3 regions of the Pandoraea sp. LA3 genome follow, and region 1 is predicted to be linked to each of the others. Evidence: predicted binding sites of a transcription regulator. Region 1 holds the regulator's gene; each other region holds the start of a gene.
The links. The regulator FNR, encoded in region 1, switches genes on or off when oxygen is low (the NO sensors DNR and NnrR bind a similar motif). The targets are predictions, from matches to a motif close to TTGATNNNNATCAA.

Region 1 (5,845 bases):
GCATGTCCTGATAGTGATCGATGACGTGCTGCGCGCCGAGCTGACGACACCAGTCGCCCGATTCCGGCCGCGAGGCCGTCGCCACGATCGTCAGTTTCGCCAGTCGGCGGGCCAACTGAATGGCGATGGACCCCACACCGCCTGCGCCGCCCACGATCAGGATCGACTTGCCCTCGTCGCTGCCGTCCGGCGCGATGCCCAGACGATCGAACAGGGCTTCCCACGCGGTGATCGTGGTGAGCGGCAGCGCGGCCGCGTTCGCGAAGTCGAGCGACGTCGGCATGTGGCCCACGATCCGTTCGTCCACCAGATGAAATTCGCTGTTCGCGCCGGGGCGCGTGATGCTGCCGGCGTAGTAGACCGGGTCGCCGACCTTGAATAGGGTCACGTCCGGCCCGACGGCGGCGACGGTGCCGGCGGCGTCCCAGCCCAGCACGCGCGGTGCGGATTCGGTCTTGTCCTTCGGGGCGCGCACCTTGGTGTCGACCGGATTGACGGAAATGGCTTCGACCTTGACCAGCACGTCTCGGCCGGCGGGCGTCGGGGTGGGGAGTTCGATGTCTTCGAGCGACTTCGGGTCGTCGATCGGCAGGTAACGTGTCAATCCAATGGCTTTCATCTGCTTTCTCCTGAAGTGGTGGCCCGTCGCCCGCCTTGTGGCGAACTGGCGACGTGCCGGATCCGATAACGAGAGATTACGGCTAGTCGATTGCTTTGATAATTCGGATAATGCGGAAAAGATTTTTTGGAAATTCCGATAAATGTCATTGGACCTCGATACCGTAGCGTTGTTCGTTCGGGTTGCCGCGCTGGGAAACGTGTCGGCGGCGGGGCGCGAGCGGGGGTTGTCCCCGGCGGCGGCCAGCACGCGTCTGGTGCAACTGGAGACCGCGCTGGGCGCCCGCTTGCTGCACCGGACGACGCGGCGCGTCGCGCTCACACAGGAGGGCGAGGTGTTCCTGCTGCAGGCGCAGGCGTTGCTCGCAGCCGAAGCGCAGGCGCTGGCGAGCGTCGGGCAAGGGCTGGCTGCGCCACAAGGGCGTTTGCGGGTGTCGTGCTCGTCTTCGTTCGGGCGGCAGCACGTCTCGCCCGCGTTGCCGGCGTTTCTCGAGCGCTATCCCGGGATTTCACTGGATTTTCGGCTCACGGACCGTGTCGTCGACCTGCTGGAGGAGGGGGTGGATCTCGCCATCCGTGTCGGCGCCCTGCGGGATTCGACGCTGGTCGCCCGAAAGCTCGCGTCGAATACGCGCACGTTGTGTGCGTCTCCCGCCTATCTTGCGGCGCACGGCACGCCGCGGCATCCGGGGGATCTCGCCGCTCACGACTGTCTGATTCTCGGGGACCAGCGTGACTGGCGCTTCGTGACGCCGGGCGGCACGTTGAATGTGCGCGTGAGCGGGCGCCTGGCTTCCGATAACGGCGAGGTGTTGCGCGACGCGGTACTCGCCGGCATCGGCATTGCGCTCAAGTCGACGTGGGATATCGGGGCGTATTTGAAGCGCGGCGAACTCGTGCCGGTGCTGCCCGCGTACCCGCTGGCGGAGGAGGTCGCCATCTGGGCCGTCTATCCGAGCCGGGCTTTCGTGCCGCCGAAAACCCATGCGCTCATCGAATTTCTACAGGAACGTTTCGGTCCCGTGCCGTATTGGGATGTGGAGGCTGGCGTCGACCACGGAACCGCGTTGAGACGGTGACGTGGTGACGTGGCGGGGTGCGCCTCAATGTAGACGATGGGTACGAGGCAATTGCGTGCCCGTATCCTCGTGGCCGATGGCGGGGCTGGCGTGGTGCAACACGAGCCGCCAGCCGTCTGCCTCCTTCAGGTAGACGTTGGTTGCCAGCACGAACGCATACCGAGCTTCCGGACGGGTTTCGACCTGGATCTGCTCAAGCACGTTATGGACGGCGCACAACGGGTTGTGCGCGACCTGAAGGTGGCTGACCGTCACCTGAAGGCCGCCTTTGGTAAGAATTTGCCGCCAACTCGCGCGTACGGCCGCGGGGCCGACCTGGCGGGGGCCCGAGGGATGGATGCAGACGACTTCCTCGTCTTCCGACCAGACATCCATCAGCGTATCGGTGTCGCCGGCACGCAACGCTTCGTAGAACGCGTGCTCGGCGTCTTCCGGGCTAAGAAATATGGTTGCGGGCATAACGACGGCCTCCGTCGGGGTCCAACGCTCGAAACACCGCCCGGCGGATGTGCCGCGTGGTGAACGCGCCGATTATGGAGGGTTTGCCCGGGCTTGTCGAACGCGTGACGGATTGGCGTCGCCGCGGGTCGTCATGGCGGGCAGCAGGGGGCTGATTTGCCCGGCGGTGCTTGCGGGCGCCGGATTGGCTCATGTGCCGAAAGCCCGGGGCTGGCAGATGGACGCGCGGTGAGCGACCTTTGATCTGGCGCAAGGCATCCACCGGGCTGGGCCGGTAGCTTATGGGTAACGGTAACGCAGAAGTGGCGTCCGAGCGGATGGACGGTAACGAAACGAGCGAAACGTGTGAATCGTGCGGGGAAGTGAGGGGAAGTGCGAGCCGGTGAGGGGGCGCAGGAGCGGGGGCGCTCGTGCGCCCCCGGACGCCGGATCAGCAGTGATGCACGCCGGCGAGCTCGCGCAGGGCGACGCCGTCGATGATCTTGACGTGACGCTGGCGGATTTCGATCATGCCGTTCTGCGCGAAGCGCGAGAACAGGCGGCTGACCGTCTCCAGCTTGAGACCGAGGAAGCTTCCGATTTCTTCGCGGCTCATGCGCAGCACGAACTCGTTCGCCGCATAACCGCGCGCCGACAGCCGTTCCGACAGATTCAGGAGGAATACGGCCAGACGTTCCTCGGCACGCATCGTCCCGAGCGCAAGCAGTTGCTGGTGCTCGTTACGGATTTCCTGACTCATCAGGCGATGCAACTGGCGTTGCAGCGACGGTACCTGGCGCGACAGCGTCTCCAGCTCGTTGAAGCGGGCGATGCAAAGTTCGCTGTCTTCCAGTGCGACGGCGGTCGTCGGATGATGGTTGTCTGCGACGGCGTCCAGACCGATCAACTCGCCCTGGAGGTGGAAGCCGACGACCTGCTCGCGGCCGTCGGGGGCCGTGACGCAGCTCTTGAGCGACCCGAAACGAATGCCGTAGACGGCGTTCAGATCATCGTTGGCGTGATAGAGCACTTCGCCCTTCTTGAGGCGGCGGCGCTCGCTTACGAGTGCGTCAAGTCGTTCCAGCTCCGGCTCAGGGATGCCGACGGGCAGGCAGAACTGCCCCAGTGAGCAGGTGGAACAACGAGGCTGGGCAACCGGAATGGGGTTGCCGGGAATGCGACCGATCTCGGTGGTCATGGTGGCCCCTGAAGTTATTTTGAGAGTTTACCATGAGGCGTCGACTCGCCATTTCGGCTGGCGGGACGCCGAGGTTTCGACGATGCTTTACGGGCGTCAGTGTTTCAGTAATAATTGCGCACATACCGGACGTCCGTCTCGCCGCACTATCGGCCTGGGCGTTTTCCCGGCAGGTCGTTTCGAAGCATTCTGGTCGCGCCGCCGTCACTACGACCGAACACAAAAGGGCGCGCGCTTATGCGAAGCGGTTGTTTTTTCGATCGACGACCGTTTCTCGTTTTCCAAGCATCCATTTATTCCTGATACCGGGTTGCCAAGCCCCCGGTCTGCTTAGTCGCACATGAATACCCAAGAGGCGAAACTTGTCCTCGAGACCGCGTTGATTTGCGCGCAGGAGCCGCTCAAGGTCGGCGATCTGCGCAAGCTCTTCAATGACGCCGTGTCCGGTGACACGGTGCGCGCGCTGCTCGAGGAAATCCGCGTGCAATGGGATGGCCGAGGTGTGGAATTGGTGGCACTGGCCACCGGCTGGCGTTTCCAGAGCCGTCCGCGCATGCGTGAATACCTTGACCGCCTCAATCCGGAGAAGCCGCCGAAGTACTCGCGCGCCGTGATGGAGACGCTAGCGATCATTGCGTATCGCCAGCCGGTCACGCGTGGCGATATCGAAGAGATTCGCGGCGTAACGGTCAATACGCAGATCATCAAGCAGCTCGAGGATCGTGGCTGGATCGAGGTGATTGGTCACCGCGACGTGCCGGGACGCCCCGGCCTGTACGCCACGACCAAGGACTTCCTCGACGATCTGGGCTTGCGCGCGCTCGATGCGCTGCCGCCGCTGGAAGATCCGGCGGCGCAGGCGCAGATCGATTTGCTCGCGCAGCAGAACATCGAATTCGGCGAGCGTGCCGAGGGGGATGACGGTGACGAGGCGGTGTCTGATGATGCGCCGGTCGCCGACGCCGAAGCACTCGCACTGCTGGCGCAGACACGCGCCGACGATCTGCCGCTCGCACAAGGATTGCCGGAAGATCAGCGCCCGTTACCGCCTGGCGGCGACGCTGGCGAGGCGGTAACGGAAGAGGCCTTGCTGGACGCCGTGTTGGCCGAAGCCGAGCCTGAATCGTCGCCGGATGCCGGGCATGCGGTCGCGACGGACGTTGTCGTCGATACGTCGGACGATGCCGAAATTGGCCCGTCTGCCGAAATTTCCCCGGATGCCGAGGAACTCGACGAATCGGCGCACGTCAGTGAGCAGGACGGCGAGCCGCAAGGCGATGTGTCCGGCGTGGCCGATGTGAGCGATGACGATTGGCGTGACGAGGCATCGGCCGGGCTCGATGGCGAGCGGTCGGATGACGACGTCGCGCAATACAAGGAATTTTCCGAAGTATCGGAGGCTGTGGTTCCTGTCGGCGAGGATTCGCCGCAAGATATGCAGGACGCCGGTACGGAAGAAGGCGCGACGCATGCGGCAGATCCCGCAGCGTCGTTGGCGCAAGAGGTTTCCCCGCACGCTGTCGACTCGGCAGCGAACGAAGCCGCTGCCGGGCAGCCCACGCCCGGTGCGCTGGATGACGACGAGAACGACGGGGACGACAAGAATCTCGTCACCGGTACCTGAGGCGGCGGCGCCTGGCGCCGTACTCACCCGAAGGGCCGTTTGCGATAAGAACGAAGCCGCGGCACGCATTTGCCGCGCATTCATGGTGCGAACACGGATCAGGGCAGCGATTTACGCCTGCCCGCAACGATCCCGTTTTCCAATGAGGTTGTGTTGAAACAAAACGAAGAATCCCAGGACCTGCACGCACGCGATGCCGGTGCCGATGCACGTTCGCCGGAAGGCGAGGGCGGCGATGAAAAGGCGTCGCGCCGCGGTTTGCGCCGTGGTCCGCGCAGTTTGATCGCCCGCCGTCGTGCGGCCCAGCAGGCCAAGCGCGAAGGCGACGATAACGGCGAAGTCGCCGGTTCGGACGCAGCGCAAGGTGCGTTGTCCTTCGATGCGCCGCAGGCGTCGGATGCCGATGGTGCGCCTTCGGCGGCGCAAGGGCGTGCTCGCACGAACTCGCGCAAGCCGCGTGGCGCCAAGCGCGACGATGCGCAGCAGCCACAGCCCTCCGGTGGCGCCAATGGCGCTGCGCCGGGCGGCCGTGCGAAGCGAGGTGCGCAAGGCGGGCAGGGCGGACCGAGCGGACAAGGCGCTCAGGGCGGCCAAGGTGGTCAGAGCCCGTCCGGCAAGCCGCAAGGCCGTGGTCGCAAGGGACCGGCTGGCGGTGCGCGGGGTAAGGGCGGCGCCGGCAATGCTGGCAATGCAGGCAATTCGGGGGATGGCGATCTGTTCGCGTTCGTCACGTCGGGTGGATTCGACGCGGAAGACGGCGAAGGCGATAACGCGGCTTCGGCACGCGCTCAGCGCGGCCGCCGTCCGGCAGACCGTCGCGTGCTGTCCCCGGACGACGAAGCGCCGAAGCTGCATAAGGTGTTGGCCGAAGCCGGCATGGGTTCGCGT
Region 2 (5,845 bases), on a different contig from region 1:
GCCCGCTATCGCTCGCGGCCTCCGGCGTCGACACCGTCGGACTCGTTGGCGCGGGCGCCGGTGCAGGCGCCGCCGGACGCTTCACCGTCGCCTTGGTCTTCGGCTCCGGCTTTTTCGCGAAAAGGCTTGTCACCCAGTCGGAAGCACGCGTCCACAGATCGCTGTACCAATGGTGGTTATCCGGCGCGTCGAACTTCGCACTGCCGTCAATGACCTTGGCACGCAGGGCCCGTGAGAATACGTCCCCCACGATCGGCAAGGCGCTGTGCGCCCCCTGCCCCCAATAGTCGCTACGCAACGTGATTCGACTGTCGTTGAACCCGACCCACGCACCGGCCACCAGTTGCGGCTGCATGAGGATGAACCAGCCATCGGTGTTGTTCTGCGTCGTCCCGGTCTTGCCCGCGACGTCGGCACGAATGCCGAATCGCGTGCGAATGGCGTTGCCCGTGCCGCGATTGATGACGCCGCGCATCGTATCGAGCAACGTGTAATCGTCGTCCCTCGAAAGCGCGCGTTCGGGACGCGCCGGCGAGAACGTCGCCAGCACCTCGCCCTCGCTGTTCGTGATTTCCGTCACCATCGTCGGCTCGCGATACTCGCCGCCGTCCGCGATGGTGCCGTAAGCCGCCACCATCTCCTTGAGCGAGACCGGGCTCGTGCCGAGCGCCAGCGAGGGCACCGGGTCGAGCTTGCTCTCGCGCACGCCCATCGCACGCGCCAGCCCGACGACACGTGACGGTCCGACATCCTGCATCAACTGTGCCGTGACAGTGTTGCGCGACTGCGCCAGCGCGTCGCTCAGTTTCATCGGCCTGTTGGTCGGGGCCGTGTCGTCGCTGGGACGCCAGATCTCGCCCCCGGCAAGCGGGATTTCGACCGGCTGATCGACGATCGTGTCATCCGGCGAGCGGCCCTTGATAAACGCCGCGCCGTAGACGAACGGCTTGAATGTCGATCCCGGCTGGCGACGTGCCTGCTGAACGTGATCGAACGGGTCCGTCGTAAAGTCGCGGCTACCCACCCACGCACGAATCTCCCCCGTACGCGGATCGACAGCGAGGAACCCCGCCTGCAAACGTGTCTTCGTCGCGCGCAGGTTCTGCATGAACGTCTTGTCGGCGAACAGGCGCTTCATGACCGCTTCAGGCGCTTCACCCGCCGCAACCGCGTTGCGATACTCCGCCGACTCCCTCACAAACGTCTGCACGAGTGCCGTGCTGTCACGCCAGCCGCCGCGCGCCGACCAGTTCGCATCGGCAATCGTCTGCAACTGATTCGCCTGACGCGTGAGCGCCTGCGTCGCCATCGTCTGCAAACGCGAATCGATGGTGGTGTGCACCACCAGACCGTCGGAGTAGATGTTGTAGTCGTTGCGATCCGCCCAGCCGATCAGCCATTTGCGCAGTTGCTGCGCGAAGTGCGGCGCGGGGCCGGGTTCTTCCGTCTGACGCTCGAAGTCGATGCGCAGCGGACGCTTTTGCAGCGCGGCGAGTTTCGACGCATCGAGATCGCCGAACTTGACCATCTGCGCGAGCACGGTGTTACGGCGTTGCAGCGCCCGCTCGGGATTGATCACCGGGTTGTAGTAGCTGTTGCCCTTGAGCATGCCGACGAGCGTGGCGGCTTCGACGACATCCAACTGATCGGCCGACTTGTCGAAGTAGGTGCGGGCAGCCATTTCGATGCCGTACGCGTTGTACAGGAACGGCACCGTGTTCAGGTACGTCTCGAGAATCTCGGGCTTGGTGTACAGCGCTTCGATCTTGAGGGCCGTGATGGCTTCCTTGATCTTGCGTGTCAGCGTCGGGGCACGACCGATATCGTCGGGGTACAGATTACGCGCGAGCTGCTGCGTGATCGTCGAGCCGCCCTGACGATCGCCGGAGAACGTACGAAGCGCCGCCCCTGCCGTGCGCTTGAGGTCGATGCCGTGGTGCTCGTAGAAGCGATGGTCTTCGGTCGACACCAGCGCCTTCACGACATTGGGCGACACATCCTTGAGCGACACCCATTCGCGATTCGACGGCCGGAATTCGGCGAGTACTTTGCCGTCGGCAGACAACACTTGCGCGGGCTGGTCGATCTTCGCGCGCCGGATATCGCGAATGCTCGGCGTGAACGGAATCAGGATCAGCGTGTAGGCGACGAGCAGACACGGCAACGCGGCAATGGCGATCAGCACCCCGCGGCGCGTGGGGTGACGCAGGTGATACCAGCCGCGTGCGGCGTAAGGATGCAGCGGCTGCAACAGTCGCAGACCATACCGGCCCGCCTGGGCGACGGTCTGCAACAACGATGAAAACAGCGACGAAATCGGGCGCTTCACGATGAGGGACAGCGTGGCAAAGTCCGCATCCTACCAAAACCGGCAGGCCTGCCCGGCGGACGAGCGATGAGGGCCGTGTCGGCATCGGCCGGGACCGATGTCTCTCGCCGACACACGTCGACCATCGCCATGACATTGTCGTGGGTCGGAATCACGTGTCACAACGCCGCACCTCACCGCGTTCGCGACAGTTTGTCGCACACGGCGCTCGCGTTTCCCCTTGCTTGACGCGCATCAAATTCGGCAACGCCGCAGGCTTCTACCATCGCTCGTGCTCACTCACGACTTTGGAAAACATCATGAAGCACTCACTCGGCGCCGCGGCCATCGCAGCCGCACTGGTTGCCGGGGCCGGCCTGTTCAGCGCACCGGCCGCCGCGCAAAGCCCCACGCCCGACACCCCGAAGACCTTCGGCTTCATCAAGGACAGTTCACAAGGCATTTACGCCGGAGACATCCTCGCCCGCGTGCGCGCGATCGGCATCATGCCCGACTCCCACGCAAGCGGCAGCGTGCTGCCGACGCTCGGCGTCACGGTGAACAATGCCATCGTGCCGGAGCTCGACTTCACGTACATGATTCTCGACAACGTCGGCGTCGAACTCATTCTGGGCATGTCGCGTCACCAGCTCACGTCGAACCTCGGGCATCTGGGCGGTGTCAACGTCCTGCCGCCGACGCTGCTGTTGCAGTACCACTTCAATCACGCAGGCAAGGTCCGTCCGTATGTCGGCGCGGGGATCAACTACACGCGCTTCTGGAATAGCAATCTGAACGCGGGCGGCACGCCCATCGACATCAAGAACCACAGCGTAGGTCCGGCCCTGCAAGCCGGGGTCGATATTCAGATGACGAAAAACCTGTTCTTCAACATCGACATCAAGAAAATCTGGATGAAGACGGATACCTCGCTCGCAGGCACTGATCTCGGCACCCTTCACATCGATCCGCTCATCGTCGGCGTCGGTGTCGGGATGAAGTTCTGATAGCCGGTGTAGGGCGCCACGCGCTGGGGGGCCGTGGCGCCCTCTTTTTTGGTTCCGGGCGTCGATGCGTCAAATTGTCGCGTCCTCCCTACATGCGAACGCAAAGCATTTACGCCGCAAGACGACAGCACCTACAATGCCTGGTTCCCTGAGCGCCGCGCTTATCCGATAGCGTCATCACGTTATCGCGTCATCGCGCGACGCCTTCGGTTTCGCCAATTTCCCTGAACCCGGCCAAGGCATGCGCAAGCTCCGTCAGCATCGCGTCGCAATCGGGATCGCCCTGCTGGCGATCCTGCTGGCCGCGCTCATGCCTGCGATTGCGCAATGGCGTGCCGCCATGCAGCAGGACCCGTTTGCGGTCTATTGCACGGTGCAGGGCACGCAAACGGCACAAACGGCGCTCGGGACGAAGACCACGCCGCGTGCTGACGCCCAACGTCAGCCGACGCACGACGGGCACACTGGTCACGACGACGCCCAGGCGCCGCCCGCACAGGCCCAACCGGCGGGCCTGCATAGCAGCCACGGTGGCGCAGACCATTCCCTCGCCTCCGAAGACCACTGGGAAAAGTGCGGCTATTGCGCGCTCTGGGCGCATCAACCGCTCGTCACAACCGATTTTCATACCCCCCCGCCTGCCGCGCAGACTGGCATCGCTGCCGCCCCCCGGGCACCGGTGTCGCACGATCCGCGCGCCCGTTTCTCCGACGCCTTAGCGCGTGCCCCGCCGTCTCTCTCCGCCTGATCGTTACTGCCTCCGCGCATTGCCTGTCGATGCCGGTGGCGTCTGTCGTGCGCACTGAGTTCCGATAGCTCGCGTTGTCGTGCGCGCATCCCGCGTGGATGTGCCGCATGCCGCGCCTGCCAGGGACACATCAGTTGCGCTCGTCACCCCACGTTCATCAGGCGACCGTCGTACGGTCGCGAGAGAGACATTCATGTCACGTTCCACGACGCAGAAGCCGTTGCAAACGGCCATCGCGCTCGCCCTGGCCTCGCTGGGCAGCACCGCACACGCACTCACTAACGATCCGGCAACCACCGGTCTGAGCGTCGCCGTCGATGCGACGCACGCCTCGACGCACACCGGCAAACACACTGACAGTTACACGACCGCGTTCGTACCCGGCGCAGCAGCGGCTGCGCCGACGGAAGCGTCCCCGCTACTACTGGCGCAGACGACCGTCCCGGCCGCTCCGGGAAGCGCCGCTGCCCCCGTGGCGACGTTGCCCGCCACAAACGTCGTAGCGCCCGCGGAATCGCTCACGTCACCGAGCGTCGAGGAGCAGAGGGCCAACCTTTTCCAGACGGCGGGTTCGGTCGGTTTCGTCGACGCCGACAGCTACCAGAACACTTACGCTTTCAACCTGCGCGACGTGTTGAAGGACAGTCCCGGCGTGTTCGTGCAGAACCGGTATGGCCAGGAGTTGCGCGTGTCGATTCGCGGCTCGGGCATTGCACGCGGCTACCATGTCCGTGGCCTCGAAATCCTGCAAGACGGCATTCCAACGAACTCGGCCGACGGCAGCGGCGATTACTACCAGATCGACCCGATGGGGCTGCGCTCGACCGAGATCTACAAGGGCGGCAACGGCCTCACCTACGGCGCCACGACGCTCGGCGGCGCACTCAACTTTGTGACCCCCACGGCCTACACCGCAGAGGCGCCCAACCAGTTCCGTCTCGAAGGCGGCAGCTTCGGCACCGTGCGGGCCAGTGGCCAGATGTCGCGAATCTTCGGACCGCTCGACGCGCTGGCCACCGTCACGCTCAACCGCTCGGACGGTTACCGTGACCACGCCAAAGGCAACTACGCCCAGATCAACGCCAACATCGGCTATAAGTTCTCGCCACGCGTGGAGACGCGATTCTTCTTCGGCGCGTACATCGTCGATCAGAAGCTGCCCGGCACGTTGTCTCTGTTCGACGCGCTCAACAATCCCACGAAGGCCGCCGCTTCGGCCGTCTCCGGGGATCAGGCGCGTAACACCCGCACCGAGCGGCTCGGCAACCTGACGACCATCCGGTTCGACGTCGGCCAACTCGACATCGCCTCGTGGGTCATTCACAAGAGCCTGTACCACCCGATCTTCCAGGTCATCGATCAGGACGGCTGGACCTACGGCGTCGCACCGCGCTACACCGCCAACCTGACGCTTGCGGGCATGCGCAACGACCTGATCGTGGGCGCGCGCTTCTTCGGTGGCAACACGAAGGCGGATCAGTATGTGAACGTGAACGGTAATCGCGGCGCGCAAACGCTCGACTCCCGTCAGAGTGCCTACAACTACGAAGCGTATTTCGAGAACCGTCTGTTCTTCCTGCCCACGCTGGGCCTGATGGTCGGCGCCAAGGCCTATCGCGACGTTCGTCAGTACATCGACTACGGGGGTCTGCCGGGGGATGCGAATTACCGGTCGACAAGCGCCGCCTACTCCGGCGTCAACCCGAAGATCGGCCTGATCTGGGAGCCGCGCAAAGACATCCAGGCTTTCATCGACGTGACGCGCAGCGCCGACGTGCCGGA
Region 3 (5,845 bases), on a different contig from region 1:
TTGCCGTTCATCCCCTCCTTGCGCGCTCCCGTGAAGCTGCCGCCCACGTAACCAAACAACTCGCTCTCGATCAGCGACTCCGGAATCGCCGCGCAATTCAACGCGACGAACGGTCCCGCCGAGCGGGCACTGCTCTCGTGGACAGCGCGCGCGAACACTTCCTTGCCGCTGCCTGTTTCGCCGCGAATCAGCACCGGCACGTCGTGCGCGAACACGCGGCACGCGCGAGAAAAAGCGCGTGACAACGCGGGATCGGTGAACGGTGCGATCGTCTCCCGCGCAGCGGGCTTCGATACAACATGCGACGTTGCCGACGTGGCCGATGTCCCCGGCAAGCCACGATTGGCACGCGCGGGCGCACGCAACATCGCCAGCAGCGCTTCCCCTGCACTCGTGCGAATCGGCCAGCAGGCACTCGGCGACGGATGCGCCTGCGCGACCAGCGCGTCAAGCGTCTGCGCAAACCATCGGTCGATCCGTGTGCCGACGATCTCCTCTCGCGTCGCCCCAAGACAGTTCAGCGCACTCTGATTCGCGGCGAGCACGCGGCCCGCATCGTCGAACGCGAGCAGGGCTTGCGCGAATCCACCGAGATGATCGGCCTGCTCCTGCAATTGCAGCAGCCATTCGTCGCGATAGTGCTGAAAGAAATACTCGCTCTCCACGACCTTGGCCGAAAGATTGACGAGGGCCAGCGTATGGAACTGACTCTGCCGCGTGACGTCTGCCGTCGTGGACGACACATCGATCACCGCTAGCAGATCGCCCTGCGGCGCGAATACCGGACTCGCCGTGCAGGTGAGCGGCGTGTGCAGCGCGCGGAAGTGATCCTGCTGGCAGATGATGACGGGCGCTCGCTCGACGGCACACGTCCCGATACCGTTCGTGCCCTCGCACGACTCGCTCCAGTCCGCCCCGGGCCACAGACCGGCGCGGTGAAAGGCGTCACGCGTGCCGTCGTGCAGGCGGGAATCCACGATCACGCCATCCGGCGCCGTCAACAGCACCGCCTGACGCGGATTCATCAACTGACGCTGCAACCGTTCCAGCACGGGCATGGAGACATGACGCAGGCGCTCCATCGCGCTACGCCGCTCACGAAGTTGCGACGATTCGAGCACGCGCGGCGCCATGCGCGCGCCCGGATCGAGTGCGTGCGTGTCGAGACAGCGTCGCCACGAGCTGGCGATGTTCGGATCGGTCGCAGGGCCGCCCGCCGGCGGCTGGCCCTGCGCGACACTCAGCACACGACGCGCGTGTGCGGACTCGGTAGTTGGTGGCATTGGTCGTCTCCCCCGTGCCGGGTGATCTGATGATCTTGTCGTCGTTCCCGAAGCATCTCCCATGCCGGGGGCGTTTGCAATGCGCGATGTCAATCGGAAGGCGCCAGCCGATTGAGGGCCTCGGGCAGGCTGTCACGCCCGCGATACAGAGGGTGTCACGGGACGGGACAAACGTGTCACGGATTCGGCACACGTTGCACCGCAACACGCGCCGAAAAAGCGGGCGGACCGGCGTCAACGCGAGATCCGGCCCGGGTGGCCCGCGACTTGCTTGGTGCCTCTGGCGTGGCCGGCGAACGACCGGCTGCCAACACAACGATATCCGGAGACACAACATGCGATACACGCCTCCCGGCACACCCGGTGCCCTGCTGACCCTGCAACCGCGTTACGAGAACTTCATCGGCGGCAAATTCGTGCCCCCGGTGGAGGGTCGTTACTTCGTCAACACCTCGCCCGTGACCGGCGCAGTCATCGGCGAATTCCCGCGCTCCAATGGCGCCGATATCGAACTGGCGCTCGATGCGGCACACGCCGCGGCCGCCAAATGGGGGAAGACGTCCGTTCAGGCGCGCTCGCGCATTCTGTTGCAGATTGCCGATCGTCTCGAATCGCAACTGGAGCGCTTCGCCGTGGCGGAGACGTGGGATAACGGCAAACCGGTGCGCGAAACGCTCGCTGCCGACCTGCCGCTCGCCGTCGACCACTTCCGCTATTTCGCCGGGTGCATCCGCGCACAGGAAGGCACCGCCGCCGAGATCGACGAGCATACGGCCGCGTATCACTTCCATGAGCCGCTGGGTGTCGTCGGTCAGATCATTCCGTGGAATTTCCCGCTACTGATGGCCGCGTGGAAGCTCGCACCGGCGCTCGCCGCCGGAAACTGCGTGGTGCTCAAGCCCGCCGAGCAAACGCCGCTCACGATCACGCTGTTCGCCGAACTGGTCGGCGACCTGCTGCCGCCCGGCGTGCTCAACATCGTGCAGGGTTTCGGCAAGGAGGCCGGCGAGGCGCTGGCGACGAGCAAGCGCATCGCCAAGATCGCGTTCACCGGATCGACACCGGTCGGGAACCACATCCTCACGCGTGCCGCCGCCAACCTGATTCCGAGTACGGTCGAGCTGGGCGGCAAGTCGCCGAACATCTTCTTCGACGACATCATGCGCGGCGAGCCCGAGTTCGTGGAAAAGGCCGCAGAAGGTCTCGTGCTGGGCTTCCTCAATCAGGGTGAGGTGTGCACCTGCCCGTCGCGCGCGCTGGTGCAGGAATCGATCTACGAGCCGTTCATGGAAGTGGTGATGAAGCGTGTCGAGCGCATCAAGCGCGGCGATCCGCTCGACACCGACACAGCCGTCGGCGCACAGGCCTCGCAGCAGCAATTCGACAAGATCCTCACGTACCTCGACATCGCGCGCAAGGAAGGCGCACAGGTGCTCACGGGCGGAGGGATCGAGACGCTGGACGGACCGCTCGCCACCGGCTTCTACATCCAGCCGACGCTGCTCAAGGGCGATAACCGCATGCGTGTGTTCCAGGAAGAAATCTTCGGTCCGGTCGTCGGTGTAACGACATTCAAGGACGAAGCCGAAGCGCTCGCCATCGCGAACGATACGGAGTTCGGACTCGGCGCAGGCGTGTGGACACGCGACATCAATCGCGCTTATCGCATGGGCCGCAGCATTCAGGCCGGACGCGTCTGGACCAACTGCTATCACCTTTATCCGGCGCACGCGGCGTTCGGTGGTTACAAGAAGTCGGGCATCGGCCGTGAAACGCACAAGATGATGCTCGATCACTATCAGCAGACGAAGAATCTGCTCGTGAGTTACGACGTCAATCCGCTCGGCTTCTTCTGAGTCGAACGTCCCGAGTAGTGCCTCTAGTTCCGCTTGACCTTGCAGCAGATCAAAGACGCATCGCATGACGAGTGCGATGCTGTCTTTGATGCCTGCGAAAGATGATTCTGGGCACCGCGCATCCTCCCTGCTGTGCGCCTTAGCGCGCACGCGGTGTGCCCCTCACAGAACAAACAAGGAGCATGACGATGAGCACGACATTCTTCATTCCCGCCGTCAACATGATGGGCGTCGGCAGCCTCGGCGAAGCGATGGCCGCCCTGCGCCAATACCATTTCCGTCGCGCCCTGATCGTGACCGACGCCGGCCTCGCCAAAGCGGGCGTAGCCGAGAAGGTTGCGAAGCTGCTGACGCGGCAAGACATTCAGTCGGTGTTGTTCGACGGCGCGAAGCCGAACCCGACCGTCGCCAACGTTGAAGCCGGTCTGGCGATCCTCAAACAGAACCAGTGCGACTTCGTGATCTCGCTCGGCGGCGGCTCGCCGCACGACTGCGCAAAGGGCATCGCGTTGTGCGCGGCCAACGGCGGCCATATCTCGGATTACGAGGGTGTCGACCGCTCGAAGAAACCGCAATTGCCGCTCGTCGCCATCAACACGACAGCGGGCACGGCGAGCGAAATGACACGGTTTTGCATCATCACGGACGAAAAGCGGCATGTGAAGATGGCCATCGTCGACCGTAACGTCACGCCGTTGCTGTCGGTCAACGATCCGGCACTGATGGCGGCGATGCCGAAGGGCCTCACGGCGGCGACCGGCATGGACGCCCTGACCCACGCGACCGAAGCCTACGTATCGACAGCAGCCACCCCGATTACCGATGCGTGCGCGCTCAAGGCCGTTACGCTGATCTCGCAGAACCTGCGGCGCGCGGTGTCGCACGGCGATGACATGACCGCACGCGAGAACATGGCATACGCGCAGTTCCTGGCGGGCATGGCGTTCAACAATGCGTCGTTGGGCTATGTGCACGCGATGGCGCACCAGTTGGGCGGGTTCTACGATTTGCCGCACGGCGTGTGTAATGCCGTATTGCTGCCGCACGTGGAAGCGTTCAACGCGAGCACCAGCGCCGGGCGTCTGAAGGACATCGCGCAGGCGATGGGCGAGAAGGTCGATGGCTTGAGCGACGAAGAGGGCGCGAAGGTCGCGATTGCCGCGATCCGCCGTCTGTCGAAGGACATCGGCATTCCGTCGGGTCTCGCAGAACTGGGCGCGAAGGAGGCCGACGTGCCCACGCTGGCGGCCAACGCCATGCAGGACGCCTGTGGCTTCACGAACCCGCGTCGTGCCGAGCAGGCGGAAATCGAAGCCATTTTCTTGCAGGCGTTTTGATGGGCAGCGACTGAGCAGTTGAAACGAACATGGGCTACGTGACGTCACGTAGCCCTTTTTTGTTACCTTTCAGGCCATCGCCTGAGCGCCCGGAACCGGCTCGCGCCGACGCATCCGCCACCAGATCAACACGGCGACGAACGCTTCGAGCGCCGCCACGATCCAGAGGCCGCCGTTGAAGCTTCCCGTCGTGTCCTTGACGATGCCCAGCAGATACGGCGAACCGAACCCGGCCAGATTCGCTACCGAGTTGATGAACGCCACGCCCATCGCCGCGGCACCGCCCGCGAGATAAGCGTTCGGCAACTGCCAGAACACCGGGATCGCCCCCATCGTGCCCGACACCGCAACCACGAGGCACAGGAAGGCCGCCACACCGTTGCTCCCGGCGAACCACCCGACACCCGCCAGTCCGCACGCCCCCACGAACACCGGGATCGCACAATGCATGCGCGCTTCGCGTCGCTTGTCTGCGCTGTAGCCGATGGCGATCTGGAAGATCGCGCCGAACACGTACATCACCCCCACGAGCAACCCGATGTGCAACGGATTCGTCGGTCCCAGCGCACGCACGATGGTCGGCGCGAAGAACGACAGCGTCGCATTAGCCGCCACGATCCCGAAGTAGATGCCCGTGAGCAGCCACAGCTTCGGGCTGCGCACGGCCAGCATGAAGCTGTGCTCACGTTTTCCCGCGCTCTTGCGGTCCTTTTCCAGATCGGCCTGAAGCAGACGCTTTTCCTGTTCGGACAGCCAGCTTGCCTGTTCGGGCTTGTCGACGAGGAACCACACCGCCAGAATCCCGGCGAGTACCGTCGGCACCCCTTCGAGCAGGAACAGCCATTGCCACCCTGCCCAACCGTTCACGCCATGCATGCCGTTCAGAATCGCGCCGGCCAGCGGTGCGCCCACGACCGACGAGACCGCCGACGCCGAGATGAACCACGCAAACGCTTTCGCGCGACGGTGCGCCGGAAACCAGAACGTCAGATAAAGGAGTACGCCCGGCTGAAAGCCCGCTTCGAACGCGCCCAGCAGGAACCGCATCACATAGAAGTAGGCCGGCGAGTGCGTGAACATCATGAGCACGCAAATCGTGCCCCAGCCCAGCGTAATGCGTGCGAGCGTACGCCGCGCACCAATGCGCAACAGCAGCCAGTTGCTCGGAATCTCCAGAAAGAAGTAGCCGAGAAAGAAGATGCCCGCGCCAATGCCGTACACCGTCTCGCTAAAGCCGAGATCCTGCTGCATCTGCAACTTCGCGAAGCCCACGTTGACGCGATCGATCCACGCCAGCATCCACAGCACGAAGATGAACGGGATGATCCGCCACATGATCTTCTTGTAGATCGGATCGAGCATGTCCTGC

Region 2: C5N93_RS14345 (OmpW family outer membrane protein) is a predicted target of FNR. The motif match lies at 2,554-2,567, and genes of this name have one in related genera.
Region 3: yiaY (L-threonine dehydrogenase) is a predicted target of FNR. The motif match lies at 3,179-3,192, and genes of this name have one in related genera.

What each region holds. Positions count from the first base shown of each region.
Region 1 covers NZ_PTPY01000023.1:25,496-31,340, forward strand. Annotated here, with positions in the region: gene C5N93_RS05240 (zinc-binding alcohol dehydrogenase family protein) at 1-619, opposite strand, end outside; gene C5N93_RS05245 (LysR family transcriptional regulator) at 762-1,697, shown strand; gene C5N93_RS05250 (nuclear transport factor 2 family protein) at 1,722-2,144, opposite strand; gene fnr (fumarate/nitrate reduction transcriptional regulator Fnr) at 2,587-3,333, opposite strand; gene scpB (SMC-Scp complex subunit ScpB) at 3,674-4,957, shown strand; gene C5N93_RS05265 (pseudouridine synthase) at 5,138-5,845, shown strand, end outside.
Region 2 covers NZ_PTPY01000034.1:29,003-34,847, forward strand. Annotated here, with positions in the region: gene C5N93_RS14340 (transglycosylase domain-containing protein) at 1-2,260, opposite strand, end outside; gene C5N93_RS14345 (OmpW family outer membrane protein) at 2,629-3,315, shown strand; gene C5N93_RS14350 (DUF2946 family protein) at 3,557-4,063, shown strand; gene C5N93_RS14355 (TonB-dependent receptor) at 4,257-5,845, shown strand, end outside.
Region 3 covers NZ_PTPY01000012.1:27,186-33,030, forward strand. Annotated here, with positions in the region: gene C5N93_RS00525 (sigma-54-dependent Fis family transcriptional regulator) at 1-1,283, opposite strand, end outside; gene C5N93_RS00530 (aldehyde dehydrogenase family protein) at 1,619-3,139, shown strand; gene yiaY (L-threonine dehydrogenase) at 3,328-4,476, shown strand; gene C5N93_RS00540 (MFS transporter) at 4,546-5,845, opposite strand, start outside.